DNA from 4 places in the Comamonas sp. GB3 AK4-5 genome. Region 1 is predicted to be linked to each of the others. Evidence: riboswitches for the same ligand, from Rfam matches in the RefSeq annotation. Region 1 holds a riboswitch; each other region holds the start of a gene.
The links. A riboswitch is a leader RNA that binds a small molecule or an ion and turns the genes downstream of it on or off. The one in region 1 is predicted to bind cobalamin.
Positions count from the first base shown of each region.

Region 1 (3,832 bases):
CACAGCAGCATCCACGCCCAGGGTGGCAAAGCGGCGTGAGCGGCGCTCCAGCAGCTTGCCAGTCTCTTCGTTCTTGGGGTTTTGAAAATCCACCGAGCCATACCACTTCAGCATGCCGGTGCGATAGGCGCCAGCGATGGTAATGCCCTGCAGCAAGGCGCGATCCACATTCACATAACAGGACGGCATGCCGCAACTGCCCAGCCCCTTTTGGTAGGACACCAGGTTCTTGAGCTTGTTGTGGTAGAGCGTGATGCCCAGGTGATTGCCCTGCTGCGCCCAGCGCAGGCCGATTTCCTTGTTCAAGCTCTCTTCAGGCGCCAATGTAGAGTCGCCATAGGCCGAGAAACGCTGGTACAAGCTGGGCACACGAAAGCCGGTCGAGGCGGAAGCCGTAGCCCGCCACTGGGGGGCGAAATCCCAGCCATAACCAATGCCGCCCGTGTTCTTGCGACCAAAGTCACTGTCATCGTCACTGCGGGCATTGAGCTGCACGGTATGGTTGCCATATTTGGCGCCATAGCCTACGGCGATGCCTGTCTGATCGCGTTCCTTGCGGTTGGTGTTTTTCAGCCCTGTGTTCTCCAGCGCATCTTCACGCCGCTCCAGCGCCAGGCTCAGCGTCCCCTGCCCCAGTTTCCATTCGTTTTGCAACAGCAAGGTGCGCAGCCGGGTTTCCGCCTCATAAAGGCTGGTGCCCGTGGTCTGGTAGCGGTTGGTGGACTCGCTCACGGACAGACGTGTGCGGTAGCCCTCTGTCCACTGGGCCGCCCATGTCAAGCCATAGGCATCGAACTCACGGATCGCCCGATCGTCCTGGATTGATTTGGTGGCGTCATAGCCCGCATCGGATTTACTGGTCAGCGCCGTCAGATCCAAGCGGTGAACCTTGCTCAGCTGCAGACCCACGCGCGCATTGGCGGATTTGCGGGTGTAGCCATCACGGTCTTCGTTGTGCACCCCATTGGTCTTGGAGTCAAAGCCCTTGCTTGTCGCATAAGAAACGCCCAGTGCGTAATCCACGGCACCATGCGCACCGCTGAGGCCGGCCTCGCCCTTGCTGCTGCCGTAGGTACCGGCGCCAACCCCAATGAAAGGATGCACTCCATCTTCGCCACGTTTGGTGAAAATCTGCACTACCCCCGCCAGGGCGTCCGAGCCATACACAGCACCAGCAGCACCGCGCAGCACTTCGATACGGTCTATCAAATCAACGGGCAAGGATTCCCACTGCGCGCCACCCGAGCCGTTTTGTCCATCCACCCGAATCCCATCGATGTACACCGCCGTGTGCTGCTTGCTGGCGCCCCGCAGGTACAGACTGGTGTCGGATCCTGGACCACCATTGCGGGTGATCTGCACGCCGGGCAACTTGGCCATTACATCTTCCAGGGAGCGGCCAGCCTGCTGGTCCAGCTGATCACGGTCCACCACCGTGATGTCCGCCACCACATCGGCCAGGCGTTGCTCGCTGCGCGTGGCCGACACCACTACATCATCCAGATTGGCGGCATGCACCGTTGCTGCAGCCAGTGCCGTCAGCCCCACGGCCACGCTGGCGGCATGCGCGGCCAGCGACGAAGCAGCGCCCGCGCACTGCTGAGAAAACGAACTCATTGGAGAAATCAGAAAAGTCCGCCCGCGCCAGCCTCCCCGCCAGCAGTGGGCAACCACATGCCCTGCCAAAGCGGGCACACCTGTGTTGGCCGGTATCCGGGCTGGTCCTCCACACCATCGCCTTCCCACATGCTTGTTCAAGGCATGCAGTGGCTGTGTTGAATGGCGGGGGTGCAGCATATGCACCTAGGACTCACCGTTGCGGGGGCAGCGCAGGCTGGGCATGTGGGGGGCCCACGTCGCCGTCCTGCTTCCCGTTGAACTGCCACGCGTGAACCGCGCGACGAGCACCAACAGGGTGCGATTCTAAAGAGTGCCGGAGCCCACGCCCCACAAGCAGGGGAATGGGCTGCAAACGGGGACTACGCGCAAGCCCTCTTCAGAACTTGTAGGCGGACACCGCATTTATGCGCCTGGAACGCCGAACAGCAAGGTCTGGCATAGGAAATTCCAACTTGTTGCAGGCGCGAAAGCCTACAATCGCTACCCTCTATGTCCATGACCTCACAGCCTTCCCTGATCGAGCCGCTGGCAGAGCGTGTTGATCGCCTGCTGGTGCGGCATGCGGAGCTCCAACGCACCAATACCCTGTTGGCCGAACAAGTCGCCGCCCTGACGCAGGAGCGCGATTCGCTGCGTTCGCGCCTGCACGCGGCACGCTCCCGTGTCGACGCCCTGATTGCACGCTTGCCCGTCAACCAAGAGGGATCATGAGCCAGATCGAAGCACGCATCCTGCAGCAAGACTATCTGCTGACCTGCCCCGATGGCCAAGAAGCCCCGCTGCTGGCTGCCGTCGACCGCGTTGACGCGGAGATGGAACGCATACGCAACACTGGCAAAGTCCGCTCGCGCGAGCGTGTGGGCGTGCTGGTGGCCGTGAATCTGGCCTTTGAAAATGCAGCCCTGAGCGAGCGGGTGCAGGCATTGGAGCAAGAGCTGGACCTCAACCTCGAAAGCACGCCAACCGCCCTGCCGGCCACCGAGACCACCCACAGCGACGAGGACACGCCGGCGCTGATGACGGAGCTGCAGGCACTGCTGGCACAGCGTGAGCTGGAGCTGCTGCAGGCCCAGCATCTGATTGCACGCATGGAAGCCGCACTGGATGTAGAAAGCCAACTGCTGTAACGGCTTTGGGGATTGTCGGCACTGCGGCCAGAAGCGCAGTAAAATAACGCTGTCTGCAAGGCCGCTGCGCTTTATATTTCCTTGAACCAATGCTCCCTGAGCACGGGCTTGGTACATTGCCAGGCAAGCGTGATCGTCTCGCGTTAGATGAACCCAATGCTTGGTTGCCCTCGCCCACCTGAACCCCCGGTTCAGGATGACGGCGTAGCGGTTTTTGCAGACACCTTTCGCCCCGCCTTCCCAGGCAGCGCCGGCGAATCGGCAGAGGCTGTCGCTCCGGTCCGCATATCCCCCACATCCATTCCCGCCGTCTGCGCCCGCAGCATGGCCAGCACCGTGGCGCTTTCAACGCCTGGTGCACACAAAAAGCCCTGGTAAAAACCGCAGCCCATGCTCTGCAGCATCTCGCGCTGCGCCTGGGTTTCCACGCCCTCGGCCACGATTTCCACGTCCAGCGCCCGTCCCAGGCTGACCACGGCTTCCACAATGGCTTTGTCGCTGGCATCTTGCGGCAGGCCGCGCACAAACGACTGGTCCACTTTCAGCTTGCTGATGGGCATGCGCTTGAGATAGGCCAGATTGGAATAGCCCGTGCCGAAATCATCGATCACCAGTTGCACGCCCAGTGCCGCCAACTGCTCTATGCATTGGACGATCACCGGCTCTTTTTGCAGCAGCACGGATTCGGTCAACTCCAGCTCCAGCCAGCAGGCCGGCAGGCTGTAGGTGCTCAACAAACCAGACACGCGCACGGCGAAGTCTGGCTGCAGCAGCTCCAGCGAAGAGACATTCACCGAAATCTGGATGGCAACGCCCTGCTTGAGCCAGCGCGCAGCCTCGCGAATGGACTGCTCCAGCACCCAGGCGCCCATCTTGACGATAAAGCCCGACTCTTCCGCCAGGGGGATGAATACTGCGGGTGACACCACGCCCAGTTGCGGATCGGTCCAGCGCAGCAGGGCTTCGCAGGCCACGATGCGGCCCGTGGCCATTTCCACCTGGGGCTGATAGACCACGCGCAATGCCTCATGACTGAGCGCCTGACGCAGGGCATGCTCCATTTGCATGCGCCCCAGCAGACCGGT
Region 1 covers NZ_CP166730.1:3,316,324-3,320,155, forward strand. The annotation lists gene ACA027_RS15010 (TonB-dependent receptor domain-containing protein) at 1-1,617, opposite strand, end outside; cobalamin riboswitch at 1,687-1,927, opposite strand; gene ACA027_RS15015 (DUF904 domain-containing protein) at 2,116-2,331, shown strand; gene ACA027_RS15020 (cell division protein ZapA) at 2,328-2,747, shown strand; gene ACA027_RS15025 (EAL domain-containing protein) at 2,939-3,832, opposite strand, start outside.

Region 2 (3,832 bases), 270 kb from region 1:
CATGAAGTCCAGCGAGCCGCCCATATTCCAGCCTGCCACCCGGGTCGAGCCGGACAGTGTCAGACCCGTCAGCTCCACCTTTTCCCAGTTGCGATAGCAGTTGCAGGCTGCAGAACCGCTCCATTCATAGGTGATCTGGTCCCGGATCTTGTTGCGGTAGACCACGGCCGACAACTTGTTCTGGCCTTGCTCGAAATGCAGGCCGGTTTCAATGTTACGGCTGCTTTCCGGGCGAAGATCAGGCGAAGACTGGCCTGTGAAACGCTCATACAGCGTGGGAGTCCGAAAGGCTGTGCCTGCCGAAGCCACCCAGCGCAGGCTGTCGTTGATCTGCAGCCCATAGCCCACGCCTCCGGTGGTCTTGCTCTTCTGGTCGCGCACATCATCGTGGCGCATATGGGCATTGAAGCTGTGCGCCCCGGTTTGCCAGCCCCAGCCCAAGGCAATGGCGTTTTGCACGCGCTTGCTATCTGTATTCACAAGAGAGGAATAAGGTGAGAGCGAGTAATCTGTCTTCAGACGGTCTTCCGTACGCTCATAGTCCACGTTGAAGCGGTGCCCGCCCAATGTCCAGATGTTCTGCCACAGCAGGCCTGCGCTGCGGCCCTCGGCCGATTCCGGGGCGCTGGTGTGGCGGTCGGTGTCCATGCCGGTGTGCGAGAGCTGCACCACGCTGCGATAGCTGCCCGTCCACTGGGCTGCCCACTTCACGCTGGCCGTGGTGGTTTTGACAATGTCGAAATCATCAAATGGCGCGGGGCTTTGATCGTATTGGGCCTTGAGACGGTTGTAGCGCAAGCTGCCGTCCAGAGTGTGGATGCCGGTCTTGTAGCCCAGGTTCAGCCCCACCGAGCTGTTGGAATATCCGTCTTTATCGGGATTGGGCGCCCATTGATTACCCGGATTCACATCCCAGCCATCGCTGCGCTCATCCGCCAGATTCAGTGCATAGCTCAGGCCATTGACGCCACCGGAAATCCCTGCGGCAGCCTTGCTGCTCTTGTGGGTGCCATAGCCCAGCTCCACATAGGGCACGGGCGCACCTTCCTTGCCTTTGCGGGTGAAGATTTGAATCACACCACCCATGGCATCCGAGCCATAAATGGCAGCGGCAGGGCCGCGCAGCACTTCAATGCGTTCGATCTGCGCCAGCGGCAACGTCGCCCACACAGCGCCGCCTTGCATTTCCTGCGTGCCAAATCGCACACCATCCACAAACACCACGGCATGCTGATTGCTCATGCCGCGCAAATACACGCTGGTGGCTTGCCCGGGCCCGCCACTGCGGTTGATTTGCACGCCAGGAACCCGCGCCAGCACATCGGCCACACCAACCGCGCCAGAGCGTTCAATCTCTGCACTGTCGATCACGGTCATATCGGCCGTCACGCTTTCCAAAGACTGGGGCATGCGTGCGGCCGTCACCACGGTTTCGGACAGTCGCGACGCCGAAGCGGTTTGCGCCAGCACGCCGGCGCTGCACAAGGCCATGACGGCGCCCGCCACAGCAGCCAGAGGACAACGCACACGGGCGCACAGGCCTTCCGCGGAGAATTGCTTGAAGTTTTGCATCAATGAATCAAAGGTTGGCACCGGCGTCCCCGCCCGTGCAGCTTGCACCACCAGCCGCCTGCGGACAGGTGCTGAACCTTTTGGCCGGTATCCAGACTGGCGCACCCGCTGCCTCGGCCTTCCCAGAGCGCCAGGCTCCAGTGGCGGGAAAAGAGACAGGGTGGTCTTGCGACCGGTGCGCTCACTGTTGCGGGGGCAGTACATGCTGTGCAGGCTGCAAGGCCTGCATCCATGTTTCCCGTTTAACCACAGCGCCAGAACAGCGCCGTGAGCACCAAAGGCCGGCATTGTACGAAGCCTGGCTTACAGCCCGCTTGTGTGAGAGCTCCCTCACATGCTGCACCGCTTGCACTGTGCCGTGCCTCGCAAGGAGGCAGAAAAGAGCACCGTCCCGCCGGCAAGAAAATGGGCCCGCACCGCGCAAGCTGTCCCATGTAAAAAGCGCCTGCAGGGCTTGCAGGCGCTTGCGGGGCAAAGGCCCGATGCATCCCTCCGCAGGCCTAGCCCCGAGGCTTGCTGGCAGGCAAGGCCGGCGGCTGCGCCGCGCTGAGGGCGGGGACTGCCGGGGCGTGCCGGGCGATGGCTGCGGTGCTGCTGCCCGCAACCCGGGCCGCAGCGCTCTTTCGGGCCTGCTCGCGCGCCTGGCGGCGTTGAAAGCGCAGCAGCTCCTTGTCGTTGCGGCGGATATGCAGCGACAGCCAGTCGCGCAGCACGCTCGACAGCTGGGCCGCCACGGTGATGCTGCCGGCCTGCAGCTTTTTCTCCAGGCTCCACAGCTGGTCCATGAAATGCTGGTGGCCTATCTTGTGGTTGTCCAGATCCGGAAAACCCATCTGCGCCATGATGTGCTCCTCATTGCGCAGATGCTCCTGGGTGCTGACGATCACCCTGTGCAAAATGGTTTCCACCACAGCCCGGCCCTGGCCTTCGCTGGTGGCGGTGTGCAACTCGTTGACCAGCTCCACCAGCAGGCGGTGGTCTGCGTCGATGGGGCCGCCATCGATCACCATGTCATCGGCCCATGCAAAGTAAGCCATGGATCAGGCCTCCAGTGCCGGCAGCGCCTGTCGCGCGGCCAGTGCAGGCTGGGCATAGGTCAGCGTGGTTGCCGTGCCCTTGAACACGCTGACGGCCTGCACCAGCGCCTGGGCCTGAGCCTCCAGCGACTGGGCTGCGGCGGCCGATTCCTCCACCAGGGCCGCGTTGGACTGGGTGACCTGGTCCATCTGCATCATGGCCTGGTTGATCTGCTCGATGCCATGGGTCTGGTCTTCGCTGGCCTCGCTGATCTCGTTCATGATGTCCGCCACGCGGCGCACGCTGACCACGATTTCGTCCATGGTACTGCCGGCTTTTTCCACCAGCGTGCAGCCGTTGCCGACGTTGTTGACCGACTCGTCGATCAGGCCCTTGATTTCCTTGGCGGCCTCGGCTGAGCGGCCGGCCAGGGAGCGCACCTCGGAGGCCACCACGGCAAAGCCCCGGCCCTGCTCGCCTGCGCGGGCCGCTTCCACGGCGGCGTTCAGCGCCAGGATATTGGTCTGGAAGGCAATGCCGTCAATGATGCCGATGATGTCGGCGATCTTGCGCGACGAGGTGTTGATGGCTTCCATGGTGTGCACCACTTCGCCCACCACCTGGCCACCGCGCACGGCGACCTTGGAGGCGGTTTCGGCCAGCTCGGCAGCCTGGCGGCCGTTGGCGAAGTTCTGGCTCACGGTGCCGGCCAGCTCCTGCATGGCGGCCGTGGTTTCTTCCAGCGCACTGGCCTGCTCCTCGGTGCGGCCCGACAAATCCAGGTTGCCGGTGGCAATTTGCGAGGTGGCCGTGGCAATCGCATCGCTGCCGTTACGCACCTCGCCCACGATGTCCGAAAGGCTGTGGTTCATGGTCTGCAAGGCCATCAGCAGCTGACCGGTTTCATCCTGGCTGCGCACGGTGATGCGGCTGCCCAGATCACCTGCGGCCACGGCCTGGGCCACTTGCACGGCTTCACCCAGCGGCCGGGTGATGGCGCGGGTGATGCGCCAGGCCAGGAACAGGCCCAGCCACATGGCTGAAAAACCAATACCCGCCACCCACAGGCGAGCGGACTGGGTGTCGTCCACCGCCTTGTGGCCGGCATCCACCACCAGCTGCTTTTCGATCACGGCCAGGGCATCGGCGTTTTGCTGCACCTGCCCCAGCTGCACCAGGGTGGTGCCCAGCAGCTCCTGGCGGGCCGCATCATCCTGGCCGGCGTCCAGCAGCTCGTAAAAGC
Region 2 covers NZ_CP166730.1:3,586,118-3,589,949, forward strand. The annotation lists gene ACA027_RS16210 (TonB-dependent receptor domain-containing protein) at 1-1,572, opposite strand, end outside; cobalamin riboswitch at 1,637-1,866, opposite strand; gene ACA027_RS16215 (bacteriohemerythrin) at 2,073-2,609, opposite strand; gene ACA027_RS16220 (methyl-accepting chemotaxis protein) at 2,613-3,832, opposite strand, start outside.
Region 2: another riboswitch for cobalamin. It lies ahead of ACA027_RS16210 (TonB-dependent receptor domain-containing protein); the one in region 1 lies ahead of ACA027_RS15010 (TonB-dependent receptor domain-containing protein).

Region 3 (3,832 bases), 620 kb from region 1:
ACCGCATCCACCAGGGTGTAGGCAGGCAGGCGCTTGGCATCGCTGTTGGCGTTGTCGCCAAAGCGCTGGCCCACATGGCGCAGGCCCAGCGAGGTGCGCCAATCACCCATGCGGTAATGGCCCCACAAATTGGCCGTGACCTTGGGCACATTGGAGGGACGGTTGCCGGCGCGGTTGGCGCCTCCTGCCTCGATCAACTCGTCAAATTTGGCGCGGGTATAGGCCGCATTGGCTTCCAGGCGGAAGGCCGGGGTCACATTGAAGGCACCCGCCAGTTCCAGCCCATTCGAGGACTGCTTGCCGCCCTGAATCGACAGGGCCGAATTGTTCGGGTCGCGCGTGATGATGTCGTTCTTGGTGATCTGGAACAGCGCCGCCGTCCATTCACCACGGCCTGCTGCCAGTTGCTGCTTGAAGCCCAGCTCCTGCTGGCGGCCCTTGCTCAGCGTAAAGCCCGTCTGCGACTCTGCAAGAGACAACAGGCTGGTGACAGGATCATGCCCAGTGCTCATTTGCGCATAGACGCTGGACGCTTCGTCCAGCTTATAGGTCGCACCCAGACGCCATGAGGTGCCGTTCAAGTCTTTGTCAAAACCCGTATTGGCAGGCAAGTTCCGGCGCGAGAACTCATACCAGTCGCGCCGTATGCCGCCCATGAGCAGCCATTGCGCATTGATCTTCCAGGCATCTTCTATGAACAGCGCGTTCTGGCGCAGCGTAGAGTCCATGCGCGGCGTATAGGCGTTGGCGCTGATCCAGGAGCCCGGCACGGGATCGAACGCCGACACATTGGAAGTGCCGGTGTACGGCGAGTTGTTGCTGTTGCGGAAGTTGGTGTGAGACACATCCCAGCCCAGTGCCACCTGGTGGGCGCCGGCCTTCCAGTCCAACGCCATGCGATTGCCGTTTTGCTGCAGCGCATGACCAATCTCCAGATAGTCCGAGCGCGCCACCGTCCCTGCCAAGGGATCGTACTTATAAGCTTCAATGTTCTTCCAATGCCGGTCAGAACTGAAGTGGTAAAGCTCGTTGCGCAGGCTCAGTGCTTCATTGACCTGCCAACTGGCCTTGGCCTTGAAGCGCCGGTCACGGTAGTGAATATCGCTGTCCTCGGAGTTATAGCCCTGGTCCTTCAGCTCCCGCGCCAGGCGGCCATCCACCACCGGGGTGCCGTAGTAACGCGAAGGTGCCTGGCTGCTGATATCGGCCGTCAAATCGAAGGTGAGATCGCTGCGTGGCTGCCAGCGCAACGCACTCATCAGCTTGGCGCTCTTGCTGTCGTCAAAGGGGCGCGAACCATCGCTGCTGGCGCCATAGGCATCCACACGGTAGCTCAGGGTGTCGCTGATGGCACCGGTGCTGCCCACACCCACACGGGCCGTGCCGTGGTTGCCGCCGGTGAGCATGAGCTCGGTGGAGCGCTCGCGGCTGGGTTGCTTGCGGATGGCATTGACCGTGGCGCCCATGGTACCGCTGCCATACATCAACGAGGCCGGGCCGCGCAGCACCTCCAGGCGCTCATAGCCCCAGGTGTCCGAGGGATAGTTGATCGTGCCCGAGCCCACGCCCAGCATGATGCCGTCCTCGGCCACACCCACCGAATTCACGCCGGCAAAGCCACGACTGGAAAACGACAGCCCGCCATTGCCCGGCGAGCCAGCAGCCGTCAGGCCCACGGTGCGGGTCACCGCATCTACCGTGCCCCGGTCGGCGCGTTCTTCCATTTGCTCGGCCGACACGCCGCTGACACTGGCGGGCAGGTCCAGCACACGCACATCCACATGCGAGGCCGATGTGGCAGGACGGTTGGTGTCCAGGGCCGCTTCGACCTGGCGGGCCTCCTGCACCGTCACCTCGGGCAGAGCTTGCTGGGCCAGCACGGCTGCTGGCCACAGCAGCGCCAGTTGCAGCGCTGCGCTGCCGGTGCAAAGGGAAAAAGGAGGGGCCTTGCCGGAGAACGTAGAAGCGGCGAGAAGAGTTTGTGTATTGCGCATTTCAAAAAAGGCTGGAACCGCCTGATGGGAAAGCTGCGCAGACAAAGGCTTCGCCGGGGACGGCAATGCGCTCTGGAATTCCGGCCGCCATCCGCACCCCGCAGACAGTTATAGCAAGCGCCAGTCGCTGGGCGACGGCGCGCTGTGGCGTTTCTACAGGCCGGTCTCCGGGCTCACAGGCAGCGCATCACTGCGCCTTCTCACTCCGCCTTCCCGGGTGGCTCGCACACATGTTTTTGTGAGCAAACCGGCCCAGTGGCCGCAAGCGCGTGAAGCGACTTGCATGGGGTGTTTTCCTGCATACCGTTGCGGGGGCAGCCAAGGCATGGCGGTCTCAGAACATGTTCTCAAACCGGACCTTGTTCCCGTTTCACTTGCTGCAAAGCAAGCACCTGCTAAAACAACGTGTCCCTAAGGGCACGGGGCAGGAGTCTATCAGCCGATCCCGCGACCTGCCGGGGCAACCGTTGCGGGCCGAGGTCATTACCAGGGCCGGTTACAGCAGCGCTTGCGGCACATACTCGATCAAGAGCTTGCCCGTGCGCGGGCTGGTGCTGACCAGAGCGCGCACGCCGTAGACCTGGGCAATGGTGTCCGCCGTCAGCACCTGGGCTGGTGTGCCCTGGGCCACCAGGGCGCCGCCTTGCAACAGGTAAAGGCGGTCGCAGTAGTGTGCTGCCATCTGCAGCTCGTGCAGCGCGGCCAGCGTGGTCAGGCCCAGGCTGCGTATCAGATTCATCAGCTCGAACTGGTGGCGCACATCCAGGTGGTTGGTGGGCTCGTCCAGCACCAGCATGGGAGCCTGCTGGGCCAGGGCGCGGGCCATGAGCACGCGCTGCTTTTCTCCGCCGGAAAGCGTGGAAAACATGCGTTGGGCGAGGCTCTGCGCGTCCACGCGCTGCAAGGCCTGCGCGACGATGTCCAAATCCTCTTGGCTGTCGCGCGCCCATGCGGCCTGGTGGGGGATACGGCCCATCAACACCACGTCCTGCACGCTGAGGGCGAACTCGCTGCCGTTCTCCTGGGCCAGCACGGCCATGGCGCGCGCATTCTCGCGGGCACTGCTGCGCCAGACATCACGCCCCTCTAGCAGCACGCTGCCACTGGCAGGCTGGAGGATGCGGTAGATCATGCGCAGCAACGTGGATTTGCCACTGCCGTTGGGGCCCAGCAGACCCACAAACTCACCCCGGCCCACATGCAGGCTGACATCGCGCACGATATGGGCCGCCGCCGCCTGCCAGTGCAGGCCCTGGGCCTGCAGTTGCATGTCTAACTCGCTCATAGGCCCAGACCTTTGCTGCTGTTTTTGCGGCACAGCATCCAGACAAAAAATGGGCCCCCCAGCAGCGAGGTGATGACGCCCACCGGCACCTCGGCCGGCGCAAAGCTGATGCGCGAAACAACATCCACCCAGACCAGAAAGATGGCACCCAGCAGCGCTGCCACGGGCAGCACGCGCCGGTGCTCGGCACCCACCAGCATGCGGGTGATGTGGGGCACCATCAGGCCGACAAAACCGATGGGGCCGGTGAGCGCCACCAGCACACCGGTGACCATGGAGACCAACACAAACAGCCAGCGCCGCGTGCGCGTGGTGTCCACACCCAGCGTGGCCGCGCTTTCCTCGCCGGCCAGCAAGGCATTGAGAGCGCGCGCCTGCCCCAGCAACAAACCCATGCCCAGCAGCAGCAGGGCCGCAGGCAGGCCCAGATCATCCCAGCGTGTGCCGGCCAGGCTGCCCAAAGTCCATGTCAACACGGAGTTGGCGAGCTCGCGCTGGCCCGAGGTCAGCACCATCAGGCTGGTAACGCCGCCCAGGCAATAGGCCACGGCCA
Region 3 covers NZ_CP166730.1:3,932,726-3,936,557, forward strand. The annotation lists gene ACA027_RS17640 (TonB-dependent receptor) at 1-1,994, opposite strand, end outside; cobalamin riboswitch at 2,135-2,405, opposite strand; gene ACA027_RS17645 (ABC transporter ATP-binding protein) at 2,491-3,279, opposite strand; gene ACA027_RS17650 (FecCD family ABC transporter permease) at 3,276-3,832, opposite strand, start outside.
Region 3: another riboswitch for cobalamin. It lies ahead of ACA027_RS17640 (TonB-dependent receptor); the one in region 1 lies ahead of ACA027_RS15010 (TonB-dependent receptor domain-containing protein).

Region 4 (3,832 bases), 620 kb from region 1:
CTTTTGTGGCGGCGGCCGAGGTGGCTGGCGTGGGCAAGGTGCTGCGCTTTGTGGGGGATGTCTGGCAGAACCACGCCTGCTGCCTGCTGACCCTGGCCGAGCGCGACATCGCCGAGCGCCCCGAGTGGGCCCAGCGCGTGACCAATGCCATGGTCAAGGCCCAGCTGTGGACACGCAACAACCAGCTGGACACGGCCAAGCTGCTGGCCAGCAGCGGGGAAGGGCGCTACACGCCCCATAGCCTGCCCGTGCTGTCCAAGGTGCTGGTGGCCACCGAAATGGCGCAATACCAGCGCGATGGCGTCATCCACCACCCGGCCTGGAACCAGCGCCGTATCGACTTTCAGCCCTATCCCTATGCCTCCTACACCGAGGCCCTGGTCAAGGCCTTGCAGACCACGCAGCTGGAAGGCAATGTGGAATTTCTGCACCAACTCGATCCCGGCTTTGTGGCCAAGGACCTGGTGGACGACCGCTTTGTCAAAAAAGCCCTGCAGCAGGTGGGCGGCCTCAAGGCCTTTGGCCATGCCGAGAGCTTTACGCGCAAAGAGGTGATCGCGGTATGAGGCAGGTGCGCACTGCGTGGCTGAGTCGGCTGGGCTGGCCCGTGCTGGGGCTGCTGCTGGCCGTCGCCCTGTGGGCCCTGGGCGCCCGGCAGCTGTCTGATGTGGATGCCCTGCGCCAGGCCTTCGGCCCCCAGGCAGGTTTTTCCGCCCTGTGGCGGCTGCTGCAGGACGGGCTGATATGGCTGCACATGGCGCTGAGCCTGCAGCGCATCGGCTTGTCTCTGCTGCTGGCACTGCTGATAGGCGTGCCGCTGGGCATCTGGCTGGGCTTGTCGCCGCTGTTTGCCAAGCTCACGGGCACCTTGTTCCAGTTTCTGCGCATGGTCTCGCCCCTGTCCTGGATGCCGCTGGCCGTGATGGCCCTGGGCGTGGGCGAGGCACCGGTGATTTTTCTGCTCAGCTTTGCCGCAGTCTGGCCCATCATGCTCAACACCGCAGCCGGCGTGGCGGCGCTGGACAAAAGCTGGCTGCAGCTGGCGCACAGCCTGTCAGCCACACGCCTTGAAGTGGTGTGGCGGATTGTGTTGCCCGGCATCGTCTCTCACGTGCTCACCGGCTTTCGCCTGGCCCTGGGCATTGGCTGGATCGTGCTGGTGCCGGCAGAAATGCTGGGCGTCTCGGCCGGCATGGGTTACTTTATTCTCGACACCCGGGACCGCCTGGCCTATGACGAGCTGATGGCGGGTATTGTGCTGATCGGCTGCCTGGGCTTTGCGCTCGACCTGCTGGCCCGTTGGGTGAGTGCGCGCTGGCTGCGCTGAGACCCGCTCACACAACCCTTGATACGTCGTTGCTTCGTCTTGTCGTACCTCTGTACTGCCTGCGACTTCGCGCCTCGTCTCAAACGCAAATCTTCGATTTGCTGGGCCGTGTGAACACGCTCTAAGCAGCAGGCCTGAGGATGTCCGCCCGCATCGGTGGGCGCTTTGCTCCGCCGTCCACCAAGGCCAGCCCAGCCCGGTGGGCGCAAGACCTGGCCTTATACTGCGCGACGCATTGGGAAGGGGCCGATCTGGCCCGTCTTCACCAGTCATGCAACAGGTGCCCGGGGCTTGCTCCGGGTGAAACGGGAACAGGGTGCAAAGCCCTGGCTGCCCCCGCAACGGTAAACAGACATTACGCGGCATCCATCCACACAAAGGCCTGCTGGCCCGATGGTGGATGCAGCGTATGGAACCGCTTCATGGCGTCCTGCAAGACAGGCGCCGGCCACTGATGTCCTACGTGAGCTCCTGCGAGCTGCGCGGCGGCATTGGGAAGGCGAAGCGACTAAGGCCCCGGACCTTCTGGTGGCCTGTCTGCAAGCCCGGAGACCGGCCTGTTGAGCGTCGCACACCATGGGTTGAGGGACCCGTGGCGTGCGGCATTTGCAGCAAACGCCTGCGGGGTGCAGTGTGGCAGCAACAGGCTTTGCGGCTGGCGCCATGGTGGCGTGTGGCCCTCGGCATGGGGCGGTCATGGGCAGGCAGGCGTCGCTGCGCCAAGACTGTGCAAGCCGTCATACAGCAAGGCCAGCCCCTGGACACCAGAGGCCTTGCGTGCATGCGGCATGTGCAAGTCGTGAGCCTCTGACAACGATGAAGCACCAGCTTTACCCCGCAGCCCGCCATGCCAAGGCGCTGCCATTTTCTTCACCCACCTGGAATTCCTGGACCTGCGCTGCGCTATTGGCCTCGCTGGGCCTGGCCGTGCCAGCCCAGGCTGCCGAAGCCGAGGCGGCTGAAGGCGCCGCAAGCAAGCCCAGGACGTCCGCCCAGGCTGATGCCAGTCTGCCCACCGTGCAGGTCAAGTCGGCACCCGTGACTTCCGAGGGCGGTCTGGGCCTGTCCCTGCCGTCGACTTCGGGCAGCCGTACCGGCATCGTCACGCGCGATTTGCCCGCCAGCCTGGATGTGGTGGACAGCGAGACCTGGCAGGAGCGTGGCGACATCCGCACGGCCGACATCATCGGCCGCAGCGTGGGCATGGCACCTTTGTCGCCCACCAGTTACAGCAGCCTGTCGTTTGGCGCGCGTGGTTTTACCGGCACCAACTCCGTGGGCATTGCCGAAGATGGCGTGCGCCTGGGCGTGGCCTCCAGCACCGTGCCTTATCCCAGCGATGGCTGGGGCTATGAGCGCGTGGAAGTACTGCGCGGCCCCGCTTCCATTGTTTATGGCAGCGGCACGGTGGGAGCCACAGCCAATCTGGTGCGCAAACAGCCCAGCCGCGAGCCGGTGCGCGAAGTGCTGTTGGGCGCGGGCTCGGACGGTGCGGCCAAGCTGGGCCTGGGCGCTGCAGGCCCGCTGGGCGAGACCTTGAGCTACCGGGTGGACGCCTATGGCCACTACACCAATGGCGAGCACGACATGGCCCGTGCCCATGGCGGCAAGCTGATGAGCACGCTGCGCTGGCAGCCCAGCGCAGCGCTGCGCATGGAGCTGCTGGCCGATTACAGCGACCAAAAACCAGCGCGCTACTTTGGCACGCCCACGGAGAATGGCAAGATCGTCAAGGAACTGCTGGGCCGCAACTACAACACCGATGACAGCGCCATCAGCATCAAAGACCAGCGCGTGCGTGGTCGTGTGAACTACCAGGTCAACGACTGGCTGAACGTGAGCAACGAGCTCTACCACTTCAAGGCCGACCGCTATTGGCGCAACATTGAGTCCTATCGCTACGATCGCAGTACCGGTATGGTCAAGCGCGGCGACTATCTGGAGTTGGCCCATGACCTGGAACAGACCGGCAACCGGCTGGAGTCGCGCATCAATGCGGGTGCCCACCAGCTGGCGCTGGGCTGGGAGGTGAGCCGGACCAAGTTTGGCTACTCGGGCAACTCCGACAATCGAAAAATCGACCTGCCAGTGGACAGCTCTCCCCATGGCCCTTGGGACAGTCCAAGCCCCATGGTGGATCGTTTTCAGACCACCACCACCACGCATGACTTCTACGCCGAAGATGCCTGGACGCTGAGCCCACAGTGGCTGCTGCTGGCCGGCATACGCCGCGATCTGACCGATATGTCGCGCCGCGATCTGCTGGGGGCCTCATCGTTTGACACCACCTTGGGCGGCACGGCCTGGCGCCTGGGGCTGACCTACAAGCTCGACGCCGCCACCAGTGTTTACGGCCAGGTCTCCCAGGGTCATGACCCGGTGGGCAATATCGCCACACTGAATCTCGCTAACAGCCGGTACAAGCTGACCAAGGCACGCCAGCTTGAGGTGGGGCTCAAGCAGCAGTTTGCGCAAGGACGGGGCGAGTGGACTGCGGCAGCCTAT
Region 4 covers NZ_CP166730.1:3,938,717-3,942,548, reverse strand. The annotation lists gene ACA027_RS17670 (ABC transporter substrate-binding protein) at 1-566, shown strand, start outside; gene ACA027_RS17665 (ABC transporter permease) at 563-1,327, shown strand; cobalamin riboswitch at 1,589-1,903, shown strand; gene ACA027_RS17660 (TonB-dependent receptor) at 2,144-3,832, shown strand, end outside.
Region 4: another riboswitch for cobalamin. It lies ahead of ACA027_RS17660 (TonB-dependent receptor); the one in region 1 lies ahead of ACA027_RS15010 (TonB-dependent receptor domain-containing protein).